One region of the Parashewanella tropica genome, then DNA from elsewhere that is predicted to be linked to it. Evidence: predicted binding sites of a transcription regulator. Region 1 holds the regulator's gene; each other region holds the start of a gene.
What was found. Region 1 encodes sigma-54, which starts transcription at its own class of promoters, with help from an activator protein. Its sites were predicted from a motif close to GTTGGCACGNNNNTNGNNT; they were not measured.
Positions count from the first base shown of each region.

Region 2: a site for sigma-54 is predicted at 2,746-2,764, ahead of fliE (flagellar hook-basal body complex protein FliE). Genes of this name have one in related genera too.
Region 3: a site for sigma-54 is predicted at 3,976-3,994, ahead of flhA (flagellar biosynthesis protein FlhA). Genes of this name have one in related genera too.

Region 1 is NZ_CP037951.1:336,492-342,756, reverse strand. It holds gene E2H97_RS01510 (transposase) at 1-358, opposite strand, end outside; gene E2H97_RS01505 (HAD-IA family hydrolase) at 455-1,084, opposite strand; gene E2H97_RS01500 (hypothetical protein) at 1,182-1,535, opposite strand; gene E2H97_RS01495 (HPr family phosphocarrier protein) at 1,563-1,838, opposite strand; gene rapZ (RNase adapter RapZ) at 1,825-2,676, opposite strand; gene ptsN (PTS IIA-like nitrogen regulatory protein PtsN) at 2,673-3,116, opposite strand; gene hpf (ribosome hibernation-promoting factor, HPF/YfiA family) at 3,119-3,418, opposite strand; gene E2H97_RS01475 (RNA polymerase factor sigma-54) at 3,459-4,940, opposite strand; gene lptB (LPS export ABC transporter ATP-binding protein) at 5,017-5,748, opposite strand; gene lptA (lipopolysaccharide transport periplasmic protein LptA) at 5,745-6,265, opposite strand, start outside.
Region 2 is NZ_CP037951.1:3,076,438-3,082,702, reverse strand. It holds gene E2H97_RS13575 (fatty acid hydroxylase family protein) at 149-814, shown strand; gene E2H97_RS13570 (hypothetical protein) at 943-1,581, opposite strand; partial or broken gene E2H97_RS13565 (HPP family protein) at 1,890-2,102, shown strand; gene E2H97_RS13560 (GNAT family N-acetyltransferase) at 2,174-2,623, opposite strand; gene fliE (flagellar hook-basal body complex protein FliE) at 2,815-3,150, shown strand; gene fliF (flagellar basal-body MS-ring/collar protein FliF) at 3,210-4,925, shown strand; gene fliG (flagellar motor switch protein FliG) at 4,918-5,967, shown strand; gene fliH (flagellar assembly protein FliH) at 5,954-6,265, shown strand, end outside.
Region 3 is NZ_CP037951.1:3,053,561-3,059,825, reverse strand. It holds gene E2H97_RS13440 (LamG-like jellyroll fold domain-containing protein) at 1-1,918, shown strand, start outside; gene E2H97_RS13435 (methyl-accepting chemotaxis protein) at 2,006-3,619, opposite strand; gene flhA (flagellar biosynthesis protein FlhA) at 4,039-6,132, shown strand; gene flhF (flagellar biosynthesis GTPase FlhF) at 6,144-6,265, shown strand, end outside.

The DNA.
Region 1 (6,265 bases):
GCTTTTTAGCCTTTGAGAGTGAGTCGCCTTGAATGAACGCCTGCGTTAAAGGTGTTCCTTTATGCAGCCGATGCCACTGCTCTATCACTTCAAGATCTGACCAACGCTTTGCTTTATCTAAATCTACGTGCAATACGACATGCAAATGATTCGACATCACCGCATAAGCACAGATATCAATGGCAAAAATTTCAGCCAGATGCAGTAAGCGTTGTTCTACCCAGCCTCGCCGATGCTCATAACTTTTACCCGTGAGCTGGTCGAGTCCACATAAGAAAGCACGACGCACGCAACGAGAGATACAGTGATAATACGGCGTATCTTGCAGGCTAACTAAACTTTTTCGAGGGGCAGGCATCCACGACTCTCCTTGTCTGGAACGGTTATTTTTTAAGCCTAGGCGAGGATTTAAATTAATGCAAATAATTATGGGTGTCTAAATAAATTATTTTGATTAGGGTTTTAAAAACGGAGTTAATATCTCTTCTACATCTTCATGGTTTTGTAGCAATCGAGCCTGAATTTTACAGTGGCGCGCACCTTCGATGTGTCTTTGGGTGTCATCGATAAATAATGTAGTTTCTGGATTGGCATTGGCTGAAGCTAATACTTTCTTAAATGCTTCTGGCTGTGGCTTTCGTAAGCCTAGTAAATGAGAGTAAAAAACTCGGTCGAATACCTGCTGCAGAATGTCTTGTTGATACTGCTGATGTAAGATTAATTGCAGAGCCTCATAATGAATGGCATTAGTATTTGAAAACAGGATTAATTGATAATGAGGTTTTAACTTTAATAGCAATTCAATTCGAGATTCGGGTAAATCAAACAACATTGCATTCCAAGCGCTATCAATTTCATCATTGCTTAAGGCTAGGCCTGAAAGCTCACGGATCTTGCTTCTAAAAGCCTCTGGGGTTTCTTTACCTGCTTCCAAGCGGTCAAAGAAAGGCTGTTGTGCATTTTGGTGATAGTAATCAGTAAAGGAACGAAAGCCTAGTTTGGCAAAGGCTTGCTCAGTAGCCTGATAATCCAAATTGAGCAATACACCACCGAGATCCAACAGCAATGTCTTGATTGATGCCATGACAGTGTGACAGTTGATTTCAATTAACTAGACAGTAACCCGTCAGTTCTGAACTTAGTCTTAATCAAGATGAATAGAAAGGATATTTTTGACAGAACTATTTATCTAAAAAAACCACTTGGTAATAATGACTATCAGTGTATTCTGCATAGGGTGAAAAGATAGAATGGCCACTGAGCTTTCCGGCATAGATAAATTGGTATTTAGGTTTTCTAATTGGCTTTAGCACTAGGCAATTATGATAATAGGGCTCAGTAAAAGTAAATTTACCTAGATTAGTTAAAGGTTTAGCTGAAGAAACATCAATGATTGTAGAACTGACATCCAGCTGATAATCGTAGTTTTGAGGCACTTTTACATTGGATGCAAGAGGAGTATTAAACTCAGGCTTTGAATGACTAGAACAAGCCGCCAACAAGCTAATCAAAAGTAACGCGATAAATCCTTTCATCTATCATCCTTTTAATGAGGTTCTAGTTCAACAAGCCTCTTCAAACTTATCATCAATCAGCTGACAAACGGCATTTAAAGCCGCTTTAGCATCTTTTCCTGTAGCAATAACTTTAATGGTTTTTCCCATGCCAGATTCCAGCATCAACAATCCCAAAACACTTGAAGCTGATGCCGATTTATCACCTTGCTTGAGCGTCACTTCGGCATCAAATTCTGAGGCTAATACGGCTAGTTTAGTGGCTGCTCTTGCATGTAAGCCCAGCTTATTGCAAATCAGAACTTCTTTTTCAAGCGTCGGCATTCACCAGTTCCTTATGACGAACCTCGACATTACGATTATTTTTATTCAAATGCTCACCAAGCTGCTCAGCCACAAACACAGAACGGTGTTGCCCACCTGTACAGCCAATCGCAATGGTCAGATAGCTACGATTATTCCGTTCAAGTTGAGGTAGCCAAGTATCAATCAAATTGGCAATTTGCCAGATAAACTTATTCACTTCAGGTTGAGCATTCAAAAAATCTTGAACAGGTTTATCAAGCCCAGTGAATGGTCTAAGGGCTTCTTCCCAATGAGGATTCGGAAGAAATCGAACGTCAAACATAAAGTCAGCATCATTAGGACGACCGTGTTTGAAACCGAAAGACTCCACATTGATCACCAGCTCTTGCTCGACTCTACCAAGCAAAACCTCTCGGATTTTATCACTGAGCTGATAAGCATTGGTTTCTGAAGTATCTATAAAGTGATCCATCATCTTAGACATGCCTGACAATAGCTCACCTTCAATACGAATCGCTTCGGGTAAGTTTTTGCATTGATAGGCCAGCGGATGCAATCGTCTTGTTTCGGTATATCGTTTAAGTAAAACCTCATCATTAGAACTGATAAAGAAACTGAGGATCTCAATATCAATGAAACTTTTCAGTTGTTGCTCAAATACTTTGTCTTGTTCAGGTAGATTACGGACATCGACACTGATCGCTACCAGCTCTTGAGTCGGTTTTAGCTCTTCAATTAATCCACCTAACAAACTCATCGGTAGATTATCAACACAGTAATAGCCTAGATCCTCAAGTACTTTAAGTGCTACCGATTTACCCGACCCACTTCGACCCGAAACAATGACTAATTTCATCCAGTAATCACCTGATAAAGTTCTTGCTCGTCATTAATACGACGTAACTGTTTGAGAGTTTGCTTATCGCTGAGTTTTTCAGCCATTGCTGATAAGGTACTAAGATGCTCTTGACACTGATCAGAAGGAACCAATAGCGCAAACAAGATATCCACAGGTTGCTTATCGATGGCTTCAAAGGCGATGGGCTGCTCACATTTGATCAATACTGCAATCGGAGTATCGATGTTGTCTAATCGACCATGTGGGATCGCAATACCATTTCCAATGCCCGTACTGCCCATTTTTTCACGGGCGAGGAGGCTCTCAAAGATTTCTTGAGAAGAAAGCTCTGGATACTGAGAAGCAACCAAGTCACTGATCATTTCCAGTACTTTCTTCTTACTGCCAGGCGTCGCACAGGTTGTGCATTCTGGCTTTAAAATGATGTTTAATTCCATCGTTAATGTTTTATCAACTTCTCTTTATGTTTGATCACTTGACGATCGAGCTTTGCCATTAACAAATCAATGGCAGTATACATATCATCATGTTGTGATTTGGCATAGGCTTCTTTGCCATTTAATATCAAACTGGCTTCAGCGGTTTGATTCGATTTTCGAACATTTAGCACGACGCGCACATTATTGATCTGTTCGAAATGACGTTCAAGTTTTGCCATTTTACCGCTGACGTATTCTTTTAGTGATTCAGTAACATCCAACTGCTGACCATTTTGTTGACCATTGATCCGGATTTGCATATCCATTGCCTCCTGTCGTTGTTAGCTGACGTTTATGTGATCATAAACTTTTGCGCTGATTTGATGGTGGGATCATCATTGCCTCTCGATACTTGGCGATGGTACGTCTTGCTACTTTGATCCCTTGTTCTCCAAGTAATTGCGCTATTTTATTATCACTGAGTGGCTTCTTCTGATTTTCTTCAGCTACTAGCTTTTTAATAAGAGCACGAATTGCTGTGGAAGAACATTCTCCGCCATCGTCAGTACCCACATGGCTAGAGAAAAAGTACTTCAGTTCAAAAATCCCTCTCGGCGTGTGCATGTATTTTTGTGTCGTCACTCGTGAAATGGTCGATTCATGCATCTCGATTTCTTCGGCCACATCATTCAAAATCATGGCTTTCATGGCTTCTGGGCCATGCTCAAAAAAGTTGACCTGATTTTTGACGATACAATTGCACACTTTTAATAAGGTATCGTTGCGACTTTCTAAACTTTTAATAAACCACTTAGCATCTTGAAGATGACCACGAACAAATTGGGTATCACTACTGCTACGACTGGTTTTCGCTAATGCTGCGTATTGCTGATTGAGTCCGATTTTCGGCATCGCATCGGGATTTAACTCCACTTGCCAACGCCCATTCTTTTTCATCACGGATACATCAGGAATAACATACTCATCTTCTTTACGGCCAATGTTTAAACCCGGTCTTGGGTCTAAACTTTGGATCAAACTCATCGCTGCTTTTAACTGTGGTTCTCTAAGCTTAGTTTTTTTCAACAAAGATCGAAAGTCACGAACGGCAATCAAGTCAATATGATCTTTAATAATGTGTTTGGCTTCGGCTAAATACGGCGTTGCCTCATCAAACTGAGACAATTGTAATAATAAGCATTCTGGTACATCTCGAGCCGCAACACCAATGGGATCAAAATGTTGTACTCGCTTTAATACCGCTTCCACTTCATCCATTTCAATCTCAGGGTCGCCCATTGCTTCTAAAATATCTTCAAGCGATTGAGTCAAATACCCTCGTTCATCAATGGCCTCAATAATGGCGGTCGCAATACCATAATCAGTACTAGAAAACGGAGTAAGATTTTTTTGCCATTCAAGATGCTCGTATAGTCCATCACTGGTTTCACCTTGAAACGGAAGATCGTCAGCCGGTAAAGCACCACTACCCGAGGTAGGCATAGCGGTAAAGGTTTCATCCCAAGTCGTATCCATGGGCAGCTCTTCAGTGAGCTTTTCTTGGGTTAAAGTCTCAGCGGTATCAGGCGTTACTGGCTCAGCAATGTCCGCATTATCATCTTGCTTTATGACTATATCTTGCTCAGCCTCAGATGCTGTTACGGACTCAGCATTAGCCGAGGCTAACTCTTCTTCTAATTCCAACAAAGGATTAGATTCAAGAGCCTGCTGAACTTCTTGATGTAGCTCTAATGATGAAAGCTGTAGCAAGCGTATGGCTTGTTGCAGCTGGGGCGTCATGGTGAGCTGTTGTCCTAACTTAAGCTGGAGTGACGCTTTCATAGTTACCGCTTGTCCTTCTTATTGTTCTTGTTGGCGCATAGCAGGACTCCCTATAAGGGTTCCCAAATAATCATCACTATAACGTGAATTGCTCTCCTAAGTACACTTCACGTACATGCTTATCATCGAGGATTTCCTCTGGCGTACCTTCGGCAATCAAACTGCCGTGGCTCACAATATAGGCATGTTCACAGACATCCAGTGTTTCTCGGACATTGTGGTCTGTGATCAATACACCTAAACCACGGTCTCTGAGCTGCTCAATGATCTTTTTAATATCAATGACAGAGATAGGGTCAACCCCGGCAAATGGCTCATCCAGCAAAATAAATTGCGGATTCGCTGCCAACGCGCGGGCAATTTCGACTCGGCGACGTTCACCACCCGATAATGCCATGCCAAGGCTGTCACGAATATGGGTGATATGAAATTCTTCAAGTAAGTGCTCTAGTTGCTCTTCCCGTTGGCGTTGATTGAGCGATGCCCGCATTTGCAATACGGCCATGATGTTATCGTAAACCGAGAGCTTACGGAAAATACTGGCTTCTTGCGGAAGATAACCAATCCCCTTCCGAGCGCGCATATGCATAGGATCAAGCGTGAGATCATCGCTATCGATAAAGATCTCACCTTTATCACTTTTTACCAATCCTACCACCATATAAAAGGTGGTGGTTTTACCCGCACCATTTGGGCCCAGTAAACCGACGATTTGCCCTGTTTTTACGGATAAACTGACATCCTTCACCACTTGTCTAGATTTATAGCTTTTTGCAAGATGTTTTGCTGTCAGAGTTTTCTGAGTCATTGCTTCTTCTCAGCTGGTGTGTTCGATGATGGCGCAGACTTTTTGTCTTTTTTACGCGCATTTTGATAATTTTCAGCAGGAATAATGGTCTGTACTCGGTCGCTGCCTTTACCAGAGCTCGCTGCGGTAACGTGTTGGTTAGCAATATTGTAGCGGATCGTTTCCGCCTTCATTTTACTGCCACCGATATCTAACTCAGCACCGCCTTTAAGGACTAAATCACCACTGATATTGTCGTAACGAATACTTACGGCACTGGCTGTGCCCAATTCACCCGTATCTAATATTTGCGAAAACGTTGCCGGCTTACCTTTGGCGATAAACACTTTGTGGCCATTTTTTTCATCATTAACGGCACTCAGTTCGTCGGCATGAATTTTAATACTGCCTTGGATAATTTTGACGTTACCAAAATACGACAATTTATTGTTTTTTAAATCGCCGGTTTGGCTTTTCGCACTAATACTTAAATCTTGCTTCAAATCATCCTGCTTGGCTACGGTAGAGAACGTCATTA
Region 2 (6,265 bases), 1.5 Mb from region 1:
TAATGAGTGGGGTAAATACTCTGAAGGTTAATTTAACTAGGTTAATAAAGATAAGTACAAAGAGTAGCAAGGTTTCTAGTTTAAATTTGCACCATGTTGTGATTATGTTACATTGCTAATACCCATTGAATAATCATATAAATAAATCATGGATGAAAAAATTGTTGCTTTTAGGCAAAACTACCGAGCGAATATGAGCGCTCATTACCACCCTCATTTTCACTTCTTTTTTGTATTTTCTGTTGGTTTCGTTGTCATTTTATATTCAGTTCTTCAACTGAAACAAATATCAGTATTAGAGTGGCTAACAGTACCCATTACTTTAGTTTGTGTGAATTTTGCTGAGTATGCCGCTCATCGATGGCTTGGGCACAGGCGAACTAAAATAGGAGGATTTTTTTACCAAAGGCATACAGGCGATCATCATCACTTTTTTGATGAAAGCACTATGAACTGGGAAACGCTAAAAGACTGGAGAGTGGTGTTGTTTCCTGCCTATCTTATTATCGCTTTTATTTTGGGTGTAGCCTTGCCTGTAGGCAGTGTTTTGTATTTTTGGTTTTCATCAAACGTTGCATATTTGGTGGTGTGTAGTGCCATCTTCGGATACCTGTTGTATGAAGCTTTACACCTTAGTTTTCATGTCCCTGATGACACTTACCTTAAGAAAATCCCATTTTGGTGGCGATTGAAGCGACTTCATGTCTTACATCATGAGCACAAACTAATGGTAAAAAAGAATTTTAACATTACTTACCCGCTATTTGATTGGCTGTTGAGTACTTTGTATTTTGATAACAAAGGCGATAGGTAATGTTCCCGTTGATGTTCAATATACTCTATTAGACAAATATTTTTCGATTTTTGTTGGTAAACTAAAGTCTCTCTTAAATGTGTTAAAGATCTCTTTATGTTCAACGCCCTAATGAAAATATCATTGTTTCATAACGCTATTGTTGAACTCACCAAGTAACCAACACCTCCCGGTAATAATTTATTGTTTTTTAATTTCAATAATCGCTTTCGAATATTTATTAAAAAATGATCTGCACGCTTCTCTTCTTCGCGAATAAAGGTTTTAACTTTAACCCCTTTATGATCGGTATGGTTAAATAAGTGGCCAATTTCATGAATGATAATATCTCTGACTCCTTTATTCCCTTTTTGTAATAAAGCGCGGTAGCCCAGCCGTCGTTGGTGTTTTGTTAGTGGGCTTGTGTTTATTTCCTTTTCGTTAAAGTTATATATATTGATAGTCATAGAAGGGCTGAATCCGGTTATCCGACCTTCACTTGCAAATGCAATATGTGGAACATTAGCAAAATCAGGGTGATCTTTTGTGTGTAATATGAAGCGTATAAATTTATGACGCTCTCTAAATTCATTGAGTTCTTGGCTATTTGCATCAACATCATCTGATAGTTTTAACAGCTGAGATACTGTATGGGAAATGATATTATCTCGCTTTATGAGTTTCTTTTGTGTGTTTAATGACAGGTCATGCCATTTAATGTCGTTAGGGAGTTGTGCACGTTGTAAAGGGTGCGCAGAAATGTGAGAAGAAAAAATAAATGGCAGCAAAACTACAACCAAATGCCACAGTATACTTGTCGAGTACTTCATACTACTCACCTCGAACTTTATGTTTGAGTTTGTAGCGCGTACCGATATTCTCTAGAGTGTTTCTACGACACTTTTCAAGCTGAACTGTAAAGAGTAGTTCAGTTTTTTATAAAAATAAAGCAAGATAATCAGGATCTTTCTCGCCCTAGCGGGTATCGCTTCTTGTGGTGAAAATGATGATCGCAAACCGGCTAGGATCGGATTTCTTTCCCACCTAAAATCATGGGTGTTTTTTAGCTGGTGATGCATTTCAATTGATTTAAAAGGTGTTTTTTGAACAGTATATAGCGGTAACCCCGTTCACTTTAGCTCTGGCTACAAAAACAACTCATCCTCCAGCGGGTGCTAACCCCATTTTGATTATGCTTTCAGGTCAAAGCTGGGGATTTCTGTTCACTCCAGTATTGATTGGTGCCGTTGTTTTAGTATTTATGGGTAAAGGGTGTCAGAAACTTCAGAATTTATATTTCAAAGAGTAGCAATGATTAAGATACCTTATAAACAGCATGTTATGCCTGAATGATTCTATTCAGGCATGGTTAGCAATCAGTTAAGGTTTATGCCACTCCATAATGGTTTCATCAAATTTGTCTTGGTCAACCACATGAAACCCAAAGCGTTCAAAGAAGGCTTTCATGACATCGTGACCTTCAACGTAGCAAAGCGAGATGGATTGGCAGTTGGGTATTGCCTTTATTTCTTTTAATACCAACTCTACAGCCATGGTTCCATAGCCTTTGCCTTGATGATTCACATCAATCATCAGCTGATCGATGAAAATTTCATTTGGCTTATTATCAGGAAGATTTGGGTAATACTGGATAAAACCAACGGGTTCATTTTCAAGGTAAACTCCCCGATTTACATAATCTTCATGAAATTTAGATGCAGCAATAGACTCCGCATTGAGCGCGACAAAATTTTCTTGTTCTTTGGTGATTTCCAACTCGATTATATCGACCCAATTGTCTTTGGTGACATCTCTTAAATTGATCTTCATTGATAACGTCCTTTTATATTTTCAATAAAGATATGAGTTCAAGTATCTGATTTTCAAGATATGACGAAGTAGTTGGTACGAACTTAAGCTCTGATAGGTAAGGAAATCCAAACCTATAATACCTTGGCACACCCTTTGCTTTAACACTCACATAATTCCATCTCGTCAAAAAAAAGTCATGGGAGACGAACATGCAAATTGGTGCTAGCTCTTTGTATACAGAGATGCAAACTATGAAAGGAGAAATCACTCCTTCAATTTCACCGCAAACTCACGGTATGCGTGAAGTTAACAATGTAAATTCATCAAATTTTGGTGAAGTGCTTTCCAATGCCATTGGCACTGTGAATCAATTGCAAGCTAACTCTGCTGATTTATCTACTCGTTTAGAAATGGGAGATACCTCGGTAACTCTGTCGGATACGGTTATCGCGCGTGAAAAGGCGAGTGTGGCATTTGAGGCCACGGTGCAAGTGAGAAATAAGCTGGTTGACGCTTATAAGCAAATCATGAACATGCCTGTTTAATGGCGTAGAAAATTGTCATCGCTTAATAAAGATAAATAGCAGTAAAGCAGGTAAGTATTTTGAGCACAGAACTCACCGTTGGTAACCAATCATCAGAAGTCAGCACAACCAATGCTGGAGCAGACCAAGAGCATAAGTCAGGCATGCTAGATGGTATTGGAAATTCGAACACCCTTCGTCAAATCACCATGATTTTGGGGCTGGCAGTGTGTTTGGCATTAGCGGTTTTTGTGTTATTGCTGGCCTCAGAAGATGAATATCGTCCGCTTGGAAAAATGGAAACCCAAGAACTGATCCAAGTGTTAGATGTACTCGATAAAAATAAAATCGAATATCAACTCGATGTTGATGTTGTACGAGTCCCAGAAGCTAAATACCAAGAAGTTAAATTGCTACTGAGCCGCTCAGGTATTGAAAGCAGCACCAAGAATGACGACTTTCTCAACAAAGATAGCGGGTTCGGCGTTAGCCAACGCATGGAGCAAGCCAGACTGAAACACAGTCAAGAACAAAATCTTGCTCGTGCAATCGAAGAGTTAAAAAGTGTGACTCGTGCCAAAGTGATTTTAGCTTTGCCGAAAGAAAACGTATTTGCGCGTCGTAAATCTCAGCCAAGTGCAACAGTGGTTATCACAACTCGTCGAAGTGGTCTTGGTCAAGAAGAAATTGATTCAATTGTTGATATCGTAGCATCAGCGGTACAAAACCTAGACCCAAGCCGAGTAACAGTGACTGATTCAGCTGGTCGCTTGCTCAATTCGGGTAGTCAAGACGGCGTATCAGCCAGAGCGCGTCGTGAACTTGAAATTGTTCAGTCTAAAGAAGATGAATACCGCAACAAAATTCAATCTATTTTGATCCCAATTCTTGGCCCTGAAAACTTTACCTCACAAGTGGATGTGGGGATGGACTTTACGGCTAAAGAGCAAACCGCCAAGCGCTACAATCCTGCTCAAACAGCAGTTCGCAGTGAGCAAACCCTAGAAACAAATTCTGGTGCTGGCTTTGTTGGTGGTATTCCGGGAGCTTTGTCGAATCAGCCACCGTTAAAATCTGAAATTCCTGAGCAGGTGAGCGAGTTAACTCAAGAAGGTTCAGCAGAGCGTAATGGTAGCTCCCACCGCGAAGCGACACGTAACTTTGAAGTCGATACCACTATTAGCCACACACGTCAGCAAATTGGCATTATTCAACGTATTAGTGTTTCAGTTGCCGTTAACTACAAAAGAGGTGCTGCTGGCGAAGATGGACAAATCAACCGTGAGCCTCGCACCGAAGCTGAACTTGCTAATATTCGTCGCTTGCTAGAAGGAGCGGTTGGTTTTAACTCCGCTCGTGGTGATATGTTAGAAGTGGTAACCGTACCATTCATGCAACATGAATTTGAAGCGGCACCGAAGCCTGAACTTTGGGAGCAACCTTGGTTCATGCGCGTAGTGAAATTTGTATTGGCCGCGATTGTGGTATTGGTATTGATCCTTACAGTTATGCGCCCAATGTTTAAACGTATGGTTCACCCTGAAAGTGATAAGCCACTGGAAAAAATTATACCGGGTAGTGAACTGGCTGAAATCGAAGATCAATATGCACAAGAAACCTTAGGTTTGATTAATAAATCCGAAGGTGAATACAGCTATGCGGATGATGGGTCGATTTTAATCCCCGATCTTCACAAAGATGATGATATGATCAAGGCCATTCGTGCGCTGGTGGCCAATGAACCTGAGTTGTCTACCCAAGTAATTAAGAGTTGGTTACAAGAAGAAGATGCCTGATATTATTGAAAGCCCGTCTAATACTGAAGCGGCATCGTTTGATGTCAGTACATTAACGGGCGTTGAAAAAGCCGCTATTTTATTGCTGAGTTTAAGTGAAGCCGATGCGGCGTCAATTTTGCGCCACCTTGAGCCAAAGCAAGTTCAACAACTGGGTATGGCGATGGCGTCAACTCAAGATTTTGGTCAAGAAAAAGTCATTGGTGTCCACAAACATTTCTTAGATGATATCCAGCAGTTCTCAGCTATTGGTTTTAACAGTGAGGATTTTGTTCGTAAAGCGTTAACGGCCGCCTTGGGTGAAGATAAAGCGGGCAATATCATTGAACAAATCATTATGGGCAGCGGTGCTAAAGGCTTAGATTCCTTGAAGTGGATGGACGCACGTCAAGTGGCGACTATTATTCAAAATGAGCACCCGCAAATCCAAACCATCGTATTGTCTTATCTTGAGCCTGATCAAGCCGCAGAAATTTTTGCACAATTCCCTGAAAATACCCGTGTTGACTTGTTAATGAGAATCGCGAATTTAGAAGAAGTACAGCCAGCGGCATTGCAAGAACTTAACGACATCATGGAAAAACAGTTCGCAGGTCAAGGTGGTGCACAAGCAGCGAAAATGGGTGGCTTGAAAGCCGCTGCGGACATCATGAACTATCTGGATACTGCTATTGAATCACAGTTGATGGAAACCATGCGTGAGTCTGACGAAGAAATGGCGCAGCAAATTCAAGATCTCATGTTTGTGTTCGAAAACTTATTGGATATTGACGACCGTGGTATTCAAGCGTTATTGCGTGAAGTGCCGCAAGAAGTACTGATGAAGGCATTGAAAGGTGCTGATGACTCATTGAAAGACAAGTTACTTGGCAATATGTCGAAACGTGCAGCTGAATTACTGCAAGACGATCTTGATGCCATGGGGCCAATTCGCCTGAGTGAAGTTGAACTTGCTCAAAAAGAAATTTTGGGTGTTGCTCGTCGTTTAAGTGAAAGTGGCGAAATCATGTTAGGCGGTGGAGGCGGTGATGAGTTCCTCTAATTCCGATGCTATTGCCGAAGAATTCGCGCACTGGAAAATCCCTGATGTAACAGAGGTCGAGTCTGAAAAGCAAAACCTATTCGGACGTACCCAAGCACAATCGTTACCGCAAGCTGAAGAAGAAAGTTTTACTCCACCAACGTTAGCCGAAATCGAAGCTTTGCAACAACAAGCCGAGCAAGAAGCCAGAGAGCAAGGTTTTCAACAAGGCTTTAATCAAGGGCTAGAAAAAGGCAAGCTTGAAGGCTTGGAAAAAGGCCATGAAGAAGGTTTTGCTCAAGGCAAGGAACAAGGGCTT
Region 3 (6,265 bases), 1.5 Mb from region 1:
TTGGTATCCAAGACGCTCTGGTGCTCAATTCTGGTATGAAAATGTCTATTGGAATAAACCTCACGGCGCATCGGGACGTGCTTATGGTGAGAAAATGATGAACTCGGCTTCTCAAGGAAACCAAGGGACTTATCTTCATGAAATGGGGCATCATTATGGCTCTAAGCACGAGTCTTTTCCTGAGCGTTTGTATGGATTGAATGCGATGCGAAGCAGCCATGCTTCAACACAAAGTACCATCGTTCATCAACGAGAAGGCGCGGCAAGAAGAGTCAAGAGTCAGCGTGCAGGAGTCAGACAGCATTACGATTTAAGAGTGCCAGCCTCTGATTGGAACTTCCATCCTCTTGCTCAGCCAGATCACTTTTCTGTATATAGAGATGATGTCGCAGATATCAATGTACTCAACAATGACAGTGATGCAGGCAATCAAAAGCTAAAAGTATTAAGTGTTCATATTAACCCTAAGCTGTCAAGCAATGGCGCCATCGATTCAAAAATCAGTGTTAACCCAGATAACAGCATTCACTTTGAACCTCCTAAAGGCTTTATTGGACTTGTTGATGCTTACTATGTACTGGCCGATGAAACCAATTTGACCACCAGAGGCATTTTACACATCAACGTAGAGCATAACGGGATTTCCGATGTATTCACTTTTGATGAATCTTGTATTGATACCAAGGCTGATGTGCGCTCTGAGTTTACTTCTACAGGTAATGACGCCAATGTTTCGTTGTTTAATTGGGGATATAAAGGCAATCGCTATAAAGACGAACATGGAGAACCATATAAAGTCAGCTGTGAAGTATTTAATAATCAGATGGGGGCATCCCAAGCGGTTACAGATAAAAGCGTCACTTGGGCTGTAACTCAAGGCAAATTGTTTAGTAATGAGTTGAACAACGAAGCGGGTTCAGTACATCGTTATCACCCGCATGTTTTTGAAGTTAACAATAAGAATTTCTCGATTTCATTTTGGTATAAACCTGACAGCTCTCTTGATCTAAATGGTTACACCGAATTAGCTCGAAGAGGCAGACGCTTTGGTTCAGGTTGGGATGGCGATGGTTGGGTTGTATCAGCTGAGGGCAATAAACTTAACTTCCTAATACATGATAAATCTAAAACCACACTTAATCGTAAGCTGTCACTGGATATCCCCAATGTCGAAGCGCTGCTAAATGTCGATAACTGGGTTCACATTGGTATGACGTTGGATTGGGACACGAGAAAACTTATCGCTTATGTAAATGGCGAACAAAAAGGTGACGCTGACATTCCTACTGAATTTAGCTTAGTGTCTAGCAGTGGAACTGGGCATGCTTATGCTAGAGGCGCCTATGCTGTATTTGGTCAGTCGAAGACGCTCTACACTACTTTTAATCATGCTGGATTAGATGATTTAGTGATTGCACATAAGGCGCTATCTCAGCATGAAATGAGTCAGATCTTTAATAAAAAACTGCCTGCGTTTATGCCTAAGCCAACGAATGGAAAAAGCCTTGCGATAGAGCTACTGTCTTCTCTTTCATGGCTTAAGCACTCTAACTTTGATGAAGGCTTTACTCAGTATCGAGTTTATTTTTCTGACAACAATGCGTCAGTTTCAAACCGAGAAAGTACAAGTCGATTAGATGAGTCGTTAATTAATGGAAATAGTGCTGATATTTCATCCATCCAGCTAGATGCAACTAAAGCTTATTATTGGGCGGTAGATATTGTCTCTGATAATAATGAGGTAGTGAAAGGCGAAGTGTGGAGCTTTTGGCAAAAGCAACAGAGTGTTTATCGAACTTTGTCTCAACTACTTAGAATTAAAACGCCAGAGCAATTAAAAGATTATGATGATATTTATGAAGGTGATATTCAATTTTCGCCAAATTATGAGTTTTATAAGGAAAAGCGCGATCAGTAATGGGGAAATTGGGAGCGCTTTACAATAAACAATAATAGAAAAGGGAAGCAAAATGTTGCCTCCCTTGTTTGTGAAGTGAGTAGCAAGCTACATCTTCAATTTAAATTGCTTAGCGCTTTCTTCTAACTGACCCGCCATATCCAATAAATGCTCAGCAATAGCAGCAGTATTTTTTGCATCATCAGAAGTAGTATCAGTCGAGTTAGCAATTTCAATTACGTTATTGTTGATGGATTCCGCTACTCGGCTTTGCTCTGAAGCCGCAGTTTCCATTTGAGTATTTAATTCACAAATTTGATTTACTGCGTCAGAGATTTGCTTCAGTTCAACCGCGACACTTTGAATGGATTCAACCTGCTGTTGTGCTAACTCAGATGCCGTGTTCATTACTGCAACACAATCAGAAGTTTCTTCTTTTAAGCCTTCTATGGTACGGCGAATGTCTTCAGTAGATTCTTGGGTACGAGATGCGAGTGTTCTTACCTCATCGGCTACTACTGCAAATCCACGACCTTGTTCACCTGCACGAGCTGCTTCAATCGCTGCATTTAACGCGAGTAGGTTGGTCTGCTCAGCTATTCCTGAAATTACTGATAACACAGCTGCCACTTCATCGGTTCGTTGTTCAAGCTGCTGAATTCTCATGGCACCGTGTTGTACTTCTTGGCTCAAACCTTCAATGGCACTCACGGCATCATGGGTTTGACTTTCACCATTAATGGCAAGTTCATTGGTTTGTTGAGAGTGAGAGGCTGTACTTTCTGCATTACATCTTACTTGCTCAGCAGAGGCTGCCATTTCCGTCATGGCCGTGGCCATTTGGTCTGTGTTGTATTTCTGTGCCTGAACTTCTTTTTTGGTAGTGTTAGCCATAGAGTTAATATCAATCGCGGATTGGGTTACTTGCTTGGCATTAGATACTACTGAGCATAAGGTATCGTTAATTTGTTTAACCATTTGGTTGAAAGCTGATGAAACGGAGCCAATTTCATCGTCACGATTATCGTTAAGCTGTAATGTTAAATCTGACGTTTCGGAAATAGTACTCATTAGGTGACGAAGCTTTCGTAAGCGAGCAATAACAACACGGTTTAAAATAAAGGCCGTAAAGATGAAGGCGGCAAAAAATAAAGCAAACTGAACGGTACCCGTAGTCCAAAGGCTCTTGGTCAAAGCTTTATCTTCAGCGGCTAAAGAGTAGTCGATTCTCAATGCACCTAATTGGGTGTTTTCAGGAACTTGGTGACATCCAAGGCAGTTGACACCTTGATAGTTTGATTGCGCTAAGATAGGTTCAATACGGGTCAGTATACGTCCGTTGGCTGTTTCACGAATTTCATTAATAATTTGACCACTGATGCCGCGTTGATCCAACGTGTCTTGTACTTGTTCACTCGCTAATCCAGCGCCAAAGACTTTACTTAATGCAGGAGAGCGAATAATACGGATGTCGTTGATTTCATCTTCTGCAATTAAGCGCTCACGGATCATCTCCCGATTGCTAATACTACCCGTCAACATCATGGCGTTGAGAGAGTCAAAATAGGATTTTGTGACACTGTGAGTGTGGCGTTGAGCAAACTCTTCTAGGTTTTCCCTTTGGGTACTGGCATTAAACCAAAAGGTAAACACTAAAACAGACAAAAATATAAACGCTAAGCAGAGCAAGACTAAAGATCGAATCGACAGGGTACTCTTCATATTACTGCTACAGAAAAACAAACCGTAATTTGCTATCGGCACGCTTTAGAGTTTCTTAACTAATTTTGTGAACTATGACCCTAAAAAAATCAGTTGAACGCGCACTAAATTAATATCTGTTTGAGTTAGCAATAATTTCATCGTTTCACCATTCGTCGAATAGATAAACGCTCTACGCCCACAAGCTTGCTAAAATGTCTGCTAGCGGCGTTGTAACTTTTGCAAGTAGAGTAACTACTTGCTGCAAGCTACGCCTTGCCATCAATCATTTTTTCTACGCTTGAGAACGTAGCCAACTGATATTTTAGGTTAACTCATTTGTTTGGATATTAAACGATTAATGTCAGTGCCAACATGTTGGCTTGTTCCTTGCTTTTTAATCAACATTCTTGAAAAAGTGTCAAACATTGGTTTTTTGAATGAATGCCGTATTAGGTCGTTTTAAACAGTTAAATGCCGCAAATATAAAAGGGATTGGTACTCCATTGCTCGTGCTCGCCGCGATGGCAATGATTATTCTACCAATGCCTGCATTGCTATTAGATACCTTGTTTTCTTTCAACATCGCACTGGCTTTAGTGGTTATGCTGGTGGCCATTTATTCAAATAGACCTCTGGATTTTGCAGCCTTTCCAGCTGTGCTTCTGGTGGCGACCTTATTACGTCTTGCGCTGAACGTTGCTTCTACTCGTGTGGTATTACTCGAAGGTCACAATGGTGGCGATGCCGCAGGTAAAGTCATTGAAGCCTTCGGTAACGTAGTAATTGGTGGTAACTACGCCGTAGGTTTGGTGGTCTTTATAATTCTGATCATCATCAACTTTGTGGTTGTAACCAAAGGTGCTGGACGTATTGCAGAGGTAAGTGCTCGCTTTACCTTGGATGCAATGCCAGGTAAGCAGATGGCGATTGATGCGGACTTAAACGCTGGCATTATCGACCAAGACCAAGCGCGTATTCGTCGTAGCGAAGTAACCCGAGAGGCCGACTTTTATGGGGCGATGGATGGTGCGTCAAAATTCGTAAAAGGTGATGCCATTGCAGGCATTATGATCCTTATCATCAATATCCTTGGTGGCTTTGTTATCGGTATGGTGCAGCATGGTTTGGACTTATCCAGTGCTGTAGAAATCTATACTCTGCTTACCATTGGTGACGGTCTAGTGGCACAAATTCCGGGGCTGTTACTTTCTATTGCTGCTGCATTAATGGTGACGCGTCAAAATGAATCGGGTGACATGGGCACCATGATGATGAGTCAGATGTTTGACAATCATAAATCCCTAGCCATCGCAGCCAGCTTATTGACGGTAATGGGCTTAGTTCCGGGTATGCCACATCTCGCATTCTTAAGCTTTGGTTTGTTTACGGGGGGGGCGGCTTATTTTGTTTATCGTCGTAACCAACAACGTTTACAACAAGCTGAAGAACTGGCAGATGCTGAAGCTTTAGAGCCCAAAGAAGCCGAAACAAAAGAGCTTGGTTGGGACGATGTTCGCCATGTGGACGTGATTGGTCTTGAAGTCGGATACAGACTGATCCCTCTTGTTGATAAAAGCCAAGACGGTGAACTGTTAACCAGGATCAAAGGCGTTCGTAAAAAGCTTTCTCAAGAGTTTGGTTTCTTAGTTCCTGCAGTGCATATTAGAGACAACTTGGATTTATCACCGAATAGCTATCAAATCTCTTTAATGGGTGTTGTGGTTGGTGAGTCTGAAATTCAACATGATTGTGAGCTGGCTATTAATCCTGGGCAAGTATATGGCCAACTTGATGGAACCATGACCAAAGATCCTGCCTTTGGTTTAGAAGCGGTTTGGATCAATCCGCAACAGCGAGAACATGCTCAAACATTAGGTTATACGGTAGTAGATGCTGCCACTGTTGTTGCGACTCATATCAGCCAGTTATTAACCAATAACGCCGCCAAGCTTCTTGGTTATGAAGAAGTACAGCAGTTGCTGGATATTCTGAAGAAGAACTCTCCTAAATTGGTGGATGGCTTTATTCCAGAAGTATTGTCGCTTGGTGTGGTGGTTAAAGTGATGCAGAACTTACTGGAAGAAGGCGTGTCGATTCGAGATCAAAGAACCATAGTTCAGACCTTGATAGAGTACGCGCCTAAGAGTCAGGACACCGAAGTATTGACCGCTGCGGTACGTATCGCATTGAAACGAATGATAGTTCAAGAGATTGCTGGACCAGAACCTGAAGTCCCTGTCATAACATTGGCTCCAGAGTTGGAACAGATGTTGCATCAGTCTATGCAGGCAACAGGTGGTGATGGGCCAAACATCGAACCGGGCCTTGCAGAACGCATGCAGCAGTCACTTACAGACGCGGCACAGCAGCAAGAGTTAATCGGTCAGCCCGCCATATTGTTGACGTCAGGAATGTTACGCTCGACCTTATCGAGATTTGTTAAGCACACCATTCCGAGCTTGAGAGTCATTTCCTATCAGGAAGTGCCGGATGAGAAACAAATCCGAATTGTGTCAGCAGTCGGTCAATAGAGGAAGTAACCGTGAAGATTAAACGATTTTTTGCTAAAGATATGCGCAGTGTACTAGCCCAAGTTAAAGATGCATTAGGGGCGGATGCTGTAATAATGTCGAACAAAAAAGTGGATAATGGAATCGAAGTGGT